Regions from separate parts of the Serpentinicella sp. ANB-PHB4 genome, predicted to be linked through region 2. Evidence: riboswitches for the same ligand, from Rfam matches in the RefSeq annotation. Region 2 holds a riboswitch; the other holds the start of a gene.

Region 1 (5,777 bases), on a different contig from region 2:
TAATTAACGAGAGGATGGGAACCTTAATTTTTTTCACACCATAAGCCACACCAACACTCAAACTATCTATACTGATTGCGATTGCAATTAAAATACCTTCTATCATAAAATCCCCTCCTAAGGATACTGTTCAATTCCATATTATGTAGGAATGATAAAGGCGTGCTATTTACAAAAATATTTTTAGAAAATATAATGGAATGAATATGTGTAAGAAAGAAGGAATCTAAATGAATATTAATAAGAAAGAAAAAGTATTGTCGACACTAGCAATTTTACTAACTGTTTTTTTCTGGGGGATATCTACATCAAGTAGTAAGATAGCCATTGCCGAAGTGCCTCCATCAACGTTAGCTTTATTAAGGTTTACCATTGCATCAATTATTTTATTTACTATAAAAAAAGCTAAATATAAAAAAGAAAAGTTGAAAAGAGGAGATATACTCCCCGCAATGCTATGTGGATTGGTAGGCGTAACAATTTATTTCAATTTTGAGAATTATGGGGTTAGTTTGATAAGTGCTGCAAACGCAACGATTTTATTAGCTGCTGTTCCTTTATTCACCATTATCTTAGAAAGAATTGTTTTCAAAACGCCTATTGGCCTACAAAAAGGATTAGGAATATGTCTTTCTATACTAGGGGTGTCTTTTGTAATTAGGAACTCTTTATCAATAAATACAAATATGCAAGAGATAATAGGCTCACTTTTATTAATTGGAGCAGCTTTAAGTTGGGCTAGTTATTCAATTTTAAGTAAAAAATTAGATGGTAAATATCCAACAGTATTCTTGACTTTTTATCAAAATTTATTTGGCGCCATATTTTTGATCCCATTTTCCTTGGTGGAACATAGTAGGTGGCAGCCAATTTCACCGTCAACATGGATACATATCTTGTATTTAGGTGCTATTTGCTCGGCATTATGTTATTTTCTCTATCTATTTGCATTAAAAAATTTAGGGGCATCCTCAACCAATGTATACATAAATCTAATGCCTTTTGTTGGGGTGTTTGCTGCTAATATTATGTTAGGAGAACAATTATATCCGTTACAGCTATTAGGAGGAATAACAATAGTAATCGGTGTGTATATCGTAAATGCAGAAAAATCAATTTTAGTGAATAAGGTTGCAAAGCCGAGGGAAAGTTAAAATAAAAAAGCTTGTAATTGAATTTATGGTGTGCTAATATACGATTAACAAATAAATAACAATGTCCTTCAGGGCGGGGTGAGATTCCCCACCGGCGGTAACGTATAGCGAAGCCCGCGAGCCATTATGGTTGATCTGGTGTGATTCCAGAGCCGACAGTATAGTCTGGATGAAAGAAGGTAGCAGGAATTTACAATAGGTATATTGTAGGTAAAATTTCCGCAAATGTGTTATGTAATTTTACAAAACATGCCCTGAATTTATTAAATTCAGGGCATTTATTTTTTTAGAAAAATTAAAGTCCGTTTACAGGAGGTGTAAAATGGATAAAAAGTATATGGAGAGAGCATTACAACTAGCTGAAAAAGGTTGGGGTAAAACAAGGCCAAACCCATTAGTAGGTGCGGTGGTTGTAAGAGACGATAAAATTCTAGCTGAAGGATATCATCGCTACTATGGTGGCAATCATGCCGAAGTAGATGCTTTGGAACAAATAAATTATGATGCAAAAGGAGCAACAATATATGTCACCCTTGAACCCTGCTCTCATTATGGCAAGACACCACCGTGTGTGGAAGCGATTATTAAAAGTAAGATAGAAAAAGTAGTTGTTGCCTTAGAAGACCCAAATCCTTTGGTGGCAGGGCGTGGAATCAGCATTCTAAGAGAACATGGCATACAGGTTGTAACCGGTGTTATGGAAAAAGAAGCAAAGTTATTAAATGAAATTTTTATAAAATACATAACAACAAATCGACCTTTTTGTATTTTGAAAACCGCAATGACCTTAGATGGTAAAATTGCAACAAAGCAAAAAAACTCGAAGTGGATTACTGGAGAAGCATCTAGAGCATACGTTCATCACATTAGGAATAGAGTGTCTGGAATTATGGTAGGAGTAACTACAGTCAATGAAGATAATCCAAAACTGAATACACGGATTCCGGGAGTTGAAGTAAATCATCCAACGAGAATAATTGTTGATGATAAAGCATTAAGGATTTCACTGGATTCCTATGTTGTTCAAACTGCTAAAGAACAAAAAACAATTGTTGTAACAACAGAGCAAGCTTCTAAAACAAAGGTAGATGCATTGATTAACTACGGCGTTGATGTGGTATTAACAAAAGAGAAATATGGACTAGTTGACTTAAATGATTTGATGACTATACTGGGTGAAAAAAAGATTGATAGTATTCTTCTAGAAGGTGGAGGCACATTAAACTACTCTGCTCTGGAGTCTAATGTTGTAGATAAGGTCATATCCTTTATTGCCCCTAAAATTGTAGGGGGGAGAGAGGCTATTACTCCTGTAGAAGGGGATGGACTCTCAAAAGTAGACGAGGCCTTTTTAATTGAGGACGTATCCTTACAAACAATAGAGAAGGATATTCTTATAGAAGGTTATGTAAGAAAGGAAGATAACAAATGTTTACAGGAATAGTTGAAGAGATTGGGCGAGTTAAACAGATTCATCGGAGTGGGGATGGATCAAGTATGATAATTGAAGCAACAGAAGTTTTAAAAGATGTAAAACTAGGGGATAGTATTGCTACAAATGGTGTATGTTTAACCGTTAATAGATTTGAAACAAATTCATTTCAAGTCGATGTTATGGCTGAAACTATTAGGAATAGTAATTTAAAAGATTTGAAGCAAGGCAGTTTGGTTAACTTAGAAAGGGCTGTGGCTGTAGGTGATCGATTAGGAGGCCATATTGTAAGTGGTCATATAGATGGGGTAGGAATGATTAGTCAATTTGAAAAAGAAGACAATGCCACATGGATAACAATTAGTGCGGCACCAGAGTTATTAAAGTACATTGTTTTAAGAGGATCAATCGCTGTGGACGGGGTCAGTTTAACTGTGGCGTATGTCGATCATGAGTGTTTTAAAATATCAATGATACCTCATACAAAAGATGAAACAATATTAATTAACAAAAAAATCGGGGACCTTGTTAATTTAGAGTGCGATATGATAGCCAAATATATTGAAAAAATGGTCAACATAACGAAGATGGAATCAAAACCTGAGAAAAAAGATATTAGTATGGATTTCCTAAAACAAAGTGGATTTTTATCCTAATTTAAGGAGGGCGAATATGGGTTTTAAATTTAATACAATTGAAGAAGCAATTGAAGATATTAGACAAGGTAAGATTATTGTTGTTGTTGACGATGAAGATAGAGAAAACGAAGGAGATCTTGTTGCAGCAGCAGAGCTAATCACACCAGAAATGGTCAACTTTATGGCGAAGTATGGTAGAGGGCTTATCTGTTTACCTATGGTTGAAGAACAAGTTAAACAAATAGACTTACCCCAAATGGTAACCAATAATACGGATAACTACACCACTGCTTTTACAGTATCCATAGATGCAGTAGAAACAACCACCGGAATATCAGCCCATGAAAGGGCTCTAACAATTAAAAAAGCCGTTTCAAAAGAAGCTAAACCTGAAGATTTTAAAAAGCCAGGACACATATTCCCATTGTTAGCTAAAGAGGGAGGCGTTTTGGTCCGGGCTGGGCACACTGAAGCTTCAGTGGATTTATCAAAAATGGCTGGATTACACCCTTCAGGTGTTATATGTGAAATAATGAATGAGGACGGTACCATGGCTAGAGTGCCACAACTGATGGAATTTGTTAAAGAGCATGATCTTAAAATAATTACAATAGCAGATATGATTGCTTATAGAAGAAAGCATGAACAGGTAGTTGAAAGGGTAACGGAAACAGCTATGCCAACAAAGCATGGTGACTTTAAAATAGTAGGATATGAAAATACAACCAACGGAGAACATCATGTAGCCTTAGTAAAAGGTGAAATTAATAAAGAGGAACCGGTTTTAGTAAGGGTGCATTCAGAATGTTTAACTGGAGACGCATTTGGTTCTTTGCGTTGTGACTGTGGCGACCAATTTGCTGCAGCAATGAAAAAAATAGAAGCGGAAGGTACGGGTATACTACTTTATATGAGACAGGAAGGAAGAGGTATTGGTCTGATCAACAAACTTAAAGCCTATGCCCTCCAAGATAAAGGGTATGACACAGTTGAAGCAAATCTAGAACTAGGATTTCCTGATGATATGAGAGACTACGGTGTTGGTGCACAAATTTTAAAAGATTTAGGTGTTAGGAAAATCAGATTAATGACAAATAACCCTAAAAAAATTGTTGGACTAGGTGGATATGACCTTGAGGTTGTAAATAGAGAGAAAATACAAATGAATCATAATGAAAGAAATCAATACTATTTAAAAACAAAAAAACAAAAACTAGGACATTTACTAGAATTCAAGGAGGAACAATAATATGAACGTATTTGAAGGGAAATTAGTCAGTGAAGGTATGAAATTCGGCATTGTAATTGGTAGATTTAATGAGTTTATAGGCTCAAAATTGTTAGATGGGGCAGTGGATGCCATCAAAAGACATGGGGGCTCTACAGACAACATAGATTTAGCATGGGTACCTGGGGCTTTTGAAATACCATTGACAGCTAAGAAAATGGTTAAATCAAATAAATACGATGCAGTTATTTGTTTAGGAGCCGTGATTAGAGGAGCCACACCACATTTTGAGTATGTGTCTAGCGAAGTAACAAAAGGGGTGGCATTGGTTGGCCTAGAGTCAGAAATACCTACTATTTTTGGAGTGCTAACAGTAGATACAATAGAGCAAGCCATAGAAAGAGCTGGAACAAAAGCAGGAAACAAAGGGTTTGAAGCAGCTGTAACTGCTATAGAAATGGCAAACCTATATAAAGAAATGTAAAAAATAAGTTATAAGGGAATGCGTATATATGCATTCCCTTATTTTATTATTGCAGAAGCATACTAACAAAAAAGTTATAAATAGGTAATACTATTTTAATATTTGACTTGTGATAAATATCACAAAGCTTTATAATAGTTTGGTAAAACGTTTTAATTATTATATTTTGCATTTGAATTGTACATTATAATCATTGGGTTACACCTTGCGATTTGTAATGTGTATAAAATGCTACACTACATATTGTGTAGACACTAGATAATGGGTATTGAATAAACAAGGAGGACAGTTGTATGAAGGATGAGAAAGATGTGGAAGTAGATTCACTAAGTGAAAATCATGAAAATGATTTGGTGCTAGAATCAAATGAGCAACAAGAAGTGAATGAAGTGGAGTCCGACAACGAAGAAAAGGAAGAATTAGATAATCAACCGGATGACCAACTGAATGAACAAAGTAATAAAGAAGATACGAAAGAAAGTGATGAAAATGAAGTGAAAGAAAAACTTTCACCGGTAAAAGATAGTACTAAATTTAATATAATGCTAGCATATTCTATTTTCTTTATGCTAACAGCATTTATTTTTAATAGTCCATCAGAGATCATAGAAGGTTTAAAAAATCTGACCATAGCCCAAAGTATTCTTGTAAGTGACTATATGGCTATTGGTAACGTAGGAGCCGCGCTATTTAACTGTGGACTTTTAATGTTGATCGCTACGCTAATTGTAAAAATAAATAAAGTAGAGTACAATGGTCCGATTATTGCCGCTATCTTTACAATTGGAGGATTCGCCCTATTTGGAAAAAATATTTATAATATTTGGGCAGTATTATTAGG
Region 2 (5,777 bases):
AGTTAATATAATAAAATAAGGCTTTACAAAAGTAGAGCTTTATTTTATACTATAACTGTACTAATACAACTAACACACATATAACAGATAATACATAAAGTGAAATTAGGTTAATTTAATTTTTTAGAAAGGAGGAAGACGATGCTAGAGTTAGACTTGAGAAGCAGACTACCAATTTATGAGCAATTAGTTGAAAAGATTAAAACACTAATTATGGAAGATGTTTTAAAAGCAGATGAACAGTTACCTTCAGTGAGGACATTAGCCCAGGAGCTGACCATTAACCCAAATACAATACAAAAAGCCTATAAAGCCCTTGAGCGAGAAGGGTACATTTACACAGTGAAAGGAAAAGGAAATTTCGTTCAGAAGATAGAGAAAGGAGACCAAAGGGAAAAGCTTATGTTACTTAAAACGGAATTAAAAAAAATATTATCGGAAGCAATATACTTAGGCATGGGTAAAGATGAAATTTTAAAGGTAATTGAAGAAGTAGAAAATAATGTTGGGAGGGATCAAAATGATTAGTGTTAGAAATCTGACAAAAAAATACGAGGGATTTGAAGCTATTGATTCAGTAGACTTATCTGTGAAGAAAGGGTCCATTTATGGCCTTTTAGGTTCAAATGGTGCAGGAAAAACAACCTTATTAAAAACACTAGTTGGACTGTACAAACCAAATACTGGTGAAGTTTTAATTGATGAACAACCGGTATTTGAAAATATAGCATTAAAAGAACGGGTTATATTTATTTCAGATCGTTTATATTTCTTTTCGTCCTATACCATAGAAGATATGGCAAAATTTTATAAAAGCATTTATCCTAAGTGGAATGAGCAGAGGTACCGTAATCTAAAGCAAGTATTTAAAATAGACTTTAATAGAAAAATTAATCGACTTTCTAAGGGGATGATGAGACAGGTAGCTATATGGTTAGCCCTATCTGCTATGCCAGAAGTACTGATTTTAGATGAGCCCTTAGACGGATTAGACTCTGTCATGCGACAAAAGGTAAAAAACCTTTTATTTCAAGATGTAGCCGAGCGCTCCTTAACAATTATTATTTCATCCCATAATTTAAGGGAATTAGAAGATCTATGTGACCATGTAGGTATTTTACATCAAGGAAAAATGATTGTAGAAAAAGATATGGACGATTTAAAAAAGGATGTGCACAAAGTACAAGTGGCCTTTAAAGAAGAAGTAAAACCACAAGCATTAGAAGAACTAGAAGTTTTACACAAAGAAACCAAGGGGAGCATACAAGTCTATATTGTGCGGGGGGAAAGAGAAGGGATTATGCATCACTTTAGTAAACTAAACCCTGCGGTGTTAGATGTATTACCTTTAAGTTTAGAAGAAGTATTTATATACGAAATGGGGGATACGGGTTATGAAATCGATCACATCATATTTCAGTAAAGGCATTATTAGGAATGAAATTAAAAGACTATACTGGGTACCGATTTTGTACTTTATCGCATTGTTTTTAACTGTACCCCTTCAAATTATTATGGAAGTTCAAAGATATTTACCGAATCTAGAAGAAAATTTAAATAGTATTAGAATACACCAAAATATATTATACTTTAATAGTGGTATCATAATGGTTTCTATTTTCACTATTCCGGTGGTTGTAGGGTTATTGCTTTTTAGATACCTACAAAATAAAGATAGTTCAGACATGATTCATAGTTTACCAATAAAAAGAGAAGGACTTTTTATCAGTTATGTATTAGCTGGAATTGGATTTATTGTTGTACCGATACTGCTTACCGGGATCATTATCCTAATCATACGAGCTATTTTTGATCTAGCAATATTGTTTACTGTTAAAGAAGTTTTCGTATGGATTGGTACAATGATTTTAGCAAATCTAATTATGTTTGCCAGCACCGTTTTTGTTGGAACAGTGACGGGGATAACAGTGGCTCAAGGAATATTAACTTACATTGTATTATTACTTCCTGTTGGGTTATACACACTAGTTTTAAACAACATGACAATGTACCTTTTTGGATTTAATTGGGAAAGTTATGAAAGATTAGGTTACACAGGAATGGAAAGATTATCGCCCATTATTCGCTTAGGCGGACTATTTAATAATATGTTCACAGCAAAGGAAGCTATTGCATATTCAGTATTCATTTTAGCTGTGCTAGGGATAGGTTTATATATTTATAAAGAGAGGAAGCTTGAGAACAATCTACAAGTCATTGTTTTTAACCCATTAAAGATTATATTTAAATACGGCGTAACGTTTTGTGTCATGCTTGTAGCGGGATTATATTTCTATTATGCAACAGACGGAAACTTAACTTGGGTATATATAGGGTATATTACATTTTCTCTACTTGGGTATTTAATCGCAGAAGGCATTTTACAAAAATCTGTACGAATTTTTACAAAAAAGCTTTTTGTAAATTATGCGATTTACGGTCTAATAATTACAATATTAGTAAGTACACTAGCCTTTGATGTGGTCGGGTTTGAGGGAAGAATACCAACTAAAGAAGAAATACAGGGTGTTTACTTAGGGCCAACCCATTACAGTTATGAAAGAATGAAAGAAAGTGAATCATTCAACTTTATTTACAGAGAAGAAGAAAATATAGAAAGAATATTAAATATGCACCAAACCATTATTGATAACAAATGGAATATCAAAGGAGCATCCCACCGAAGAGATACTAGACAGTTCCATATTGTATATGAACTAAATAATGGAGAAAACTTTGTAAGGACTTATAGTCCAGTGGGTAGCGAGTTTTACGAAGATTACTACGAGCCATTGGTTGAATCAAAAGAGCATAAAATAAATAATTATCCGGTACTTAATACTGCAGTTAAATCCATGCAAAGAATTCAAATCAATAGTTATACTAATGGGGGACATGTAGCAATAACGGACCCAGATGAAATAAAAGAGCTAGTAGAAGCACTAAGAAGAGATATTTTAGAAGCAGACTATGAAACCATTGAAAAATCAGGAAGATGGGGAGACATCAGTATTCTACTTGCCCAAGGAGAAGAAATGGAAAGTCTATATGGTGAAGTGATCCAAGAAATCCATACAAATTGGAGTAAAAACTTTAAACATGTAGACCAATGGCTTGAAGAGAAAGGCTACCTAAATGAAGTTAGGCTTACAGAAGATCAAGTAGCTTATATTGTCGTTGAGGAATTTCAGGGTGGATCAAGAGTAGGTTTTGAAGATAGAGATGACTCAAACACAATAAAGCGCTATGAGACCAGTGATAAAATCAAAATCAATGAGGCCCTTAAAAAATCAGGAAATTATCACAGAGGAGAACTACGATACCAAGTAGGATTTTATGATGAAAAAAATAACATGATTACCCTTGAAAACTTTTTTGAAGGAAGTGTTCCTCAGTATGTAGAGGACTTCTTTAACTAACAATTTAACAAAGAAAATATAGAGGGGAAATTCTCCCCTCTATATTAAATTAATAGAGAGCAGGTTGAACAATGTATCGTATTGACATCGTACCAATAGGTAGTCTATTATTAGTCCTTTATATAATATCCGACTTTTTCAAACACAAGAAAAGTAAGCTACTAAAACGAATAGTTAGATATAGCTTTATTTTCTATTTATTATATGTGGTACAGGTGACCACTGGGGGCATTAATATACCGCCATTAAGAGAATATCGAGGGATATCTTATCAATTAGTCCCATTTAAGTTTTTACAAGATTGGGTAGAAATGTATAATAGAGGCGGAACTGACTGGTTTTTTTTGAATTCTGTTAAACTATCTTTATATAATTTAGTAATGTTATTGCCATTAGGGATTTATTTTCCGGTTTTATTTCACATAAAAAGCTTTAAAAAAGTGGTCCTATACACAATGCTTACTTCTTTAACCATAGAAATTTACCAACTTATTTTTTCTTATTATGGACTCGTTCTTTTACGCACAGCGAATATAGATGACATAATTTTAAATACAGTAGGAGGCATCATTGGATATTTTATATATAGAATAGTTTTAAGTAAGTGGATTCATCGGTTTATTGCATAGTATAATCCAAATTAAGGAATGATGATTATTGTCGAATTTTGCTGTTAAATACTTGTCAAATTAAAAGTAAAAGGTTATAATGAAAACAAGAAAATTAAATAACATTTAATTCTTCAGGGCAGGGTGAAATTCCCGACCGGCGGTTAAAAGTCCGCGAATCAATATTTTATTGATTGAACTGGTGAAATTCCAGTACCGACAGTAAAGTCTGGATGGGAGAAGAGCGAAATAAAACTGTGATTCTACATGCCCAAGGGATTTTTCTTTTGGGCATTTTGTGATTTATTTCACAAACTTAAAACACACTGTTCTCCTCAACTTTAATGATATTATTAGGAGGAATACTTATGCAAAATGTAAATGGATCTATAGGTGTGAACAAAAAAACACTACTAACTACGAGTAATCTAGTTAAAATTTCAATGCTAGCAGTAATTGCTTATGTATTAATGTTGATACATTTCCCGTTACCAATATTTCCGGGATTTCTAAAAATTGATTTAGCAGATGTACCAGCACTAATCGGTGGATTTACCCTAGGACCAGTTGCGGGAATGCTTATTCAATTACTTAAAAATATTTTACATTTGATAACCAAAACCTCAACAGGAGGAGTAGGTGAGCTTTCAAATTTTATTGTTGGGACAGCCTATGTTGTACCAGCGGCTTTAATTTATCGTTATAAAAAAGACAAAACCCACGCAATAATCGGAACATTAGTTGGGACAGTTATAATGTCTTTTGTAGGCGCATTATCAAATATCTATTTGATTATTCCTTTTTATTCGAAAATCATGCCTATCGAAAATATTATTGAGATGGGAACTGTTGTGAACAGCAGAATTGTGGATATAAGAACACTAGTTATCTACGGAGTAACACCTTTTAATATTTTCAAAGGATTACTTATTGCACTAATAACATTACTTATCTATAAAAAGATTTCTCCGATTTTAAAGAGATAAAGTAAAAGACCCTAATCAACCAATGATTTGGGTCTTTAAACTAAGAAACTTTGGAGGAGATAAGGTGGCATTATTAAACTTATTTCTGCAACCTCTGACTAAAACCTTGTGAAAAAGATGCTAGTAATGCTTTACGTCTAGACTCATCTAACGGGAGATAGTATTTAAATTCTAAACACGTATCGTGGTTAGGCCCTTCTGGTAGTGCAAGTAATTTAGCAAATATACTACTTTTTTTTGTATCCACTTTAGTTTTTATCATAATATAATCCACCCTTCATTAAAGTTATTTGGTTAGTTCGTACCTACTAATAGAGCAAAGATTATGCCAGACTTTTTTTAGAAAGTAGAAAAAAGAAAGTGAGTGCATGGAGTAGTTGAAATTTAGAGGTTTATCTTTTAAAAAATTATGTTAAATATTAATAATTAAAATGATATTTAGGATTTTAAAAGGAAAAAATATCTTAAATAAAAAAAGGTTTGATGCAAATTTGCATCAAACCTTTTTTATTTAAATTTCAAATCAGGTAATATAGAGAATTGTATAGGTTACATGTAAATGTTGTGTAAATGCAACTGTTGCAATTACACAACAAACGCTACTGTTTTTGGTATTTTCTTCTTTTTCTAACAAAGGTAGAGGGATCAATTTCTAACGCTTTAGCCGCTGCACGAACATTTCCAAACTTTTCATAGGCTTTATCAACTAATTTCTTTTCGATATTCTCAACAACGGTTTTTAATGGTTGTAAATCCTCATCTAT

Evidence for each region. A riboswitch is a leader RNA that binds a small molecule or an ion and turns the genes downstream of it on or off. The one in region 2 is predicted to bind FMN.
Region 1: linked by a shared signal. The riboswitch ahead of ribD (bifunctional diaminohydroxyphosphoribosylaminopyrimidine deaminase/5-amino-6-(5-phosphoribosylamino)uracil reductase RibD) and the one ahead of RH915_RS02955 (ECF transporter S component) in region 2 are both predicted to bind FMN.

The regions. Positions count from the first base shown of each region.
Region 1 is NZ_JAVKGO010000009.1:1,767-7,543, reverse strand. It holds gene ytaF (sporulation membrane protein YtaF) at 1-106, opposite strand, end outside; gene RH915_RS08170 (DMT family transporter) at 231-1,154, shown strand; FMN riboswitch at 1,215-1,339, shown strand; gene ribD (bifunctional diaminohydroxyphosphoribosylaminopyrimidine deaminase/5-amino-6-(5-phosphoribosylamino)uracil reductase RibD) at 1,477-2,598, shown strand; gene ribE (riboflavin synthase) at 2,583-3,242, shown strand; gene RH915_RS08155 (bifunctional 3,4-dihydroxy-2-butanone-4-phosphate synthase/GTP cyclohydrolase II) at 3,259-4,473, shown strand; gene ribH (6,7-dimethyl-8-ribityllumazine synthase) at 4,475-4,936, shown strand; gene RH915_RS08145 (DUF1576 domain-containing protein) at 5,230-5,777, shown strand, end outside.
Region 2 is NZ_JAVKGO010000002.1:75,464-81,240, forward strand. It holds gene RH915_RS02935 (GntR family transcriptional regulator) at 142-528, shown strand; gene RH915_RS02940 (ABC transporter ATP-binding protein) at 521-1,423, shown strand; gene RH915_RS02945 (DUF6449 domain-containing protein) at 1,395-3,419, shown strand; gene RH915_RS02950 (VanZ family protein) at 3,491-4,048, shown strand; FMN riboswitch at 4,154-4,276, shown strand; gene RH915_RS02955 (ECF transporter S component) at 4,396-5,013, shown strand; gene RH915_RS02960 (hypothetical protein) at 5,093-5,275, opposite strand; gene RH915_RS02965 (sigma-54 interaction domain-containing protein) at 5,613-5,777, opposite strand, start outside.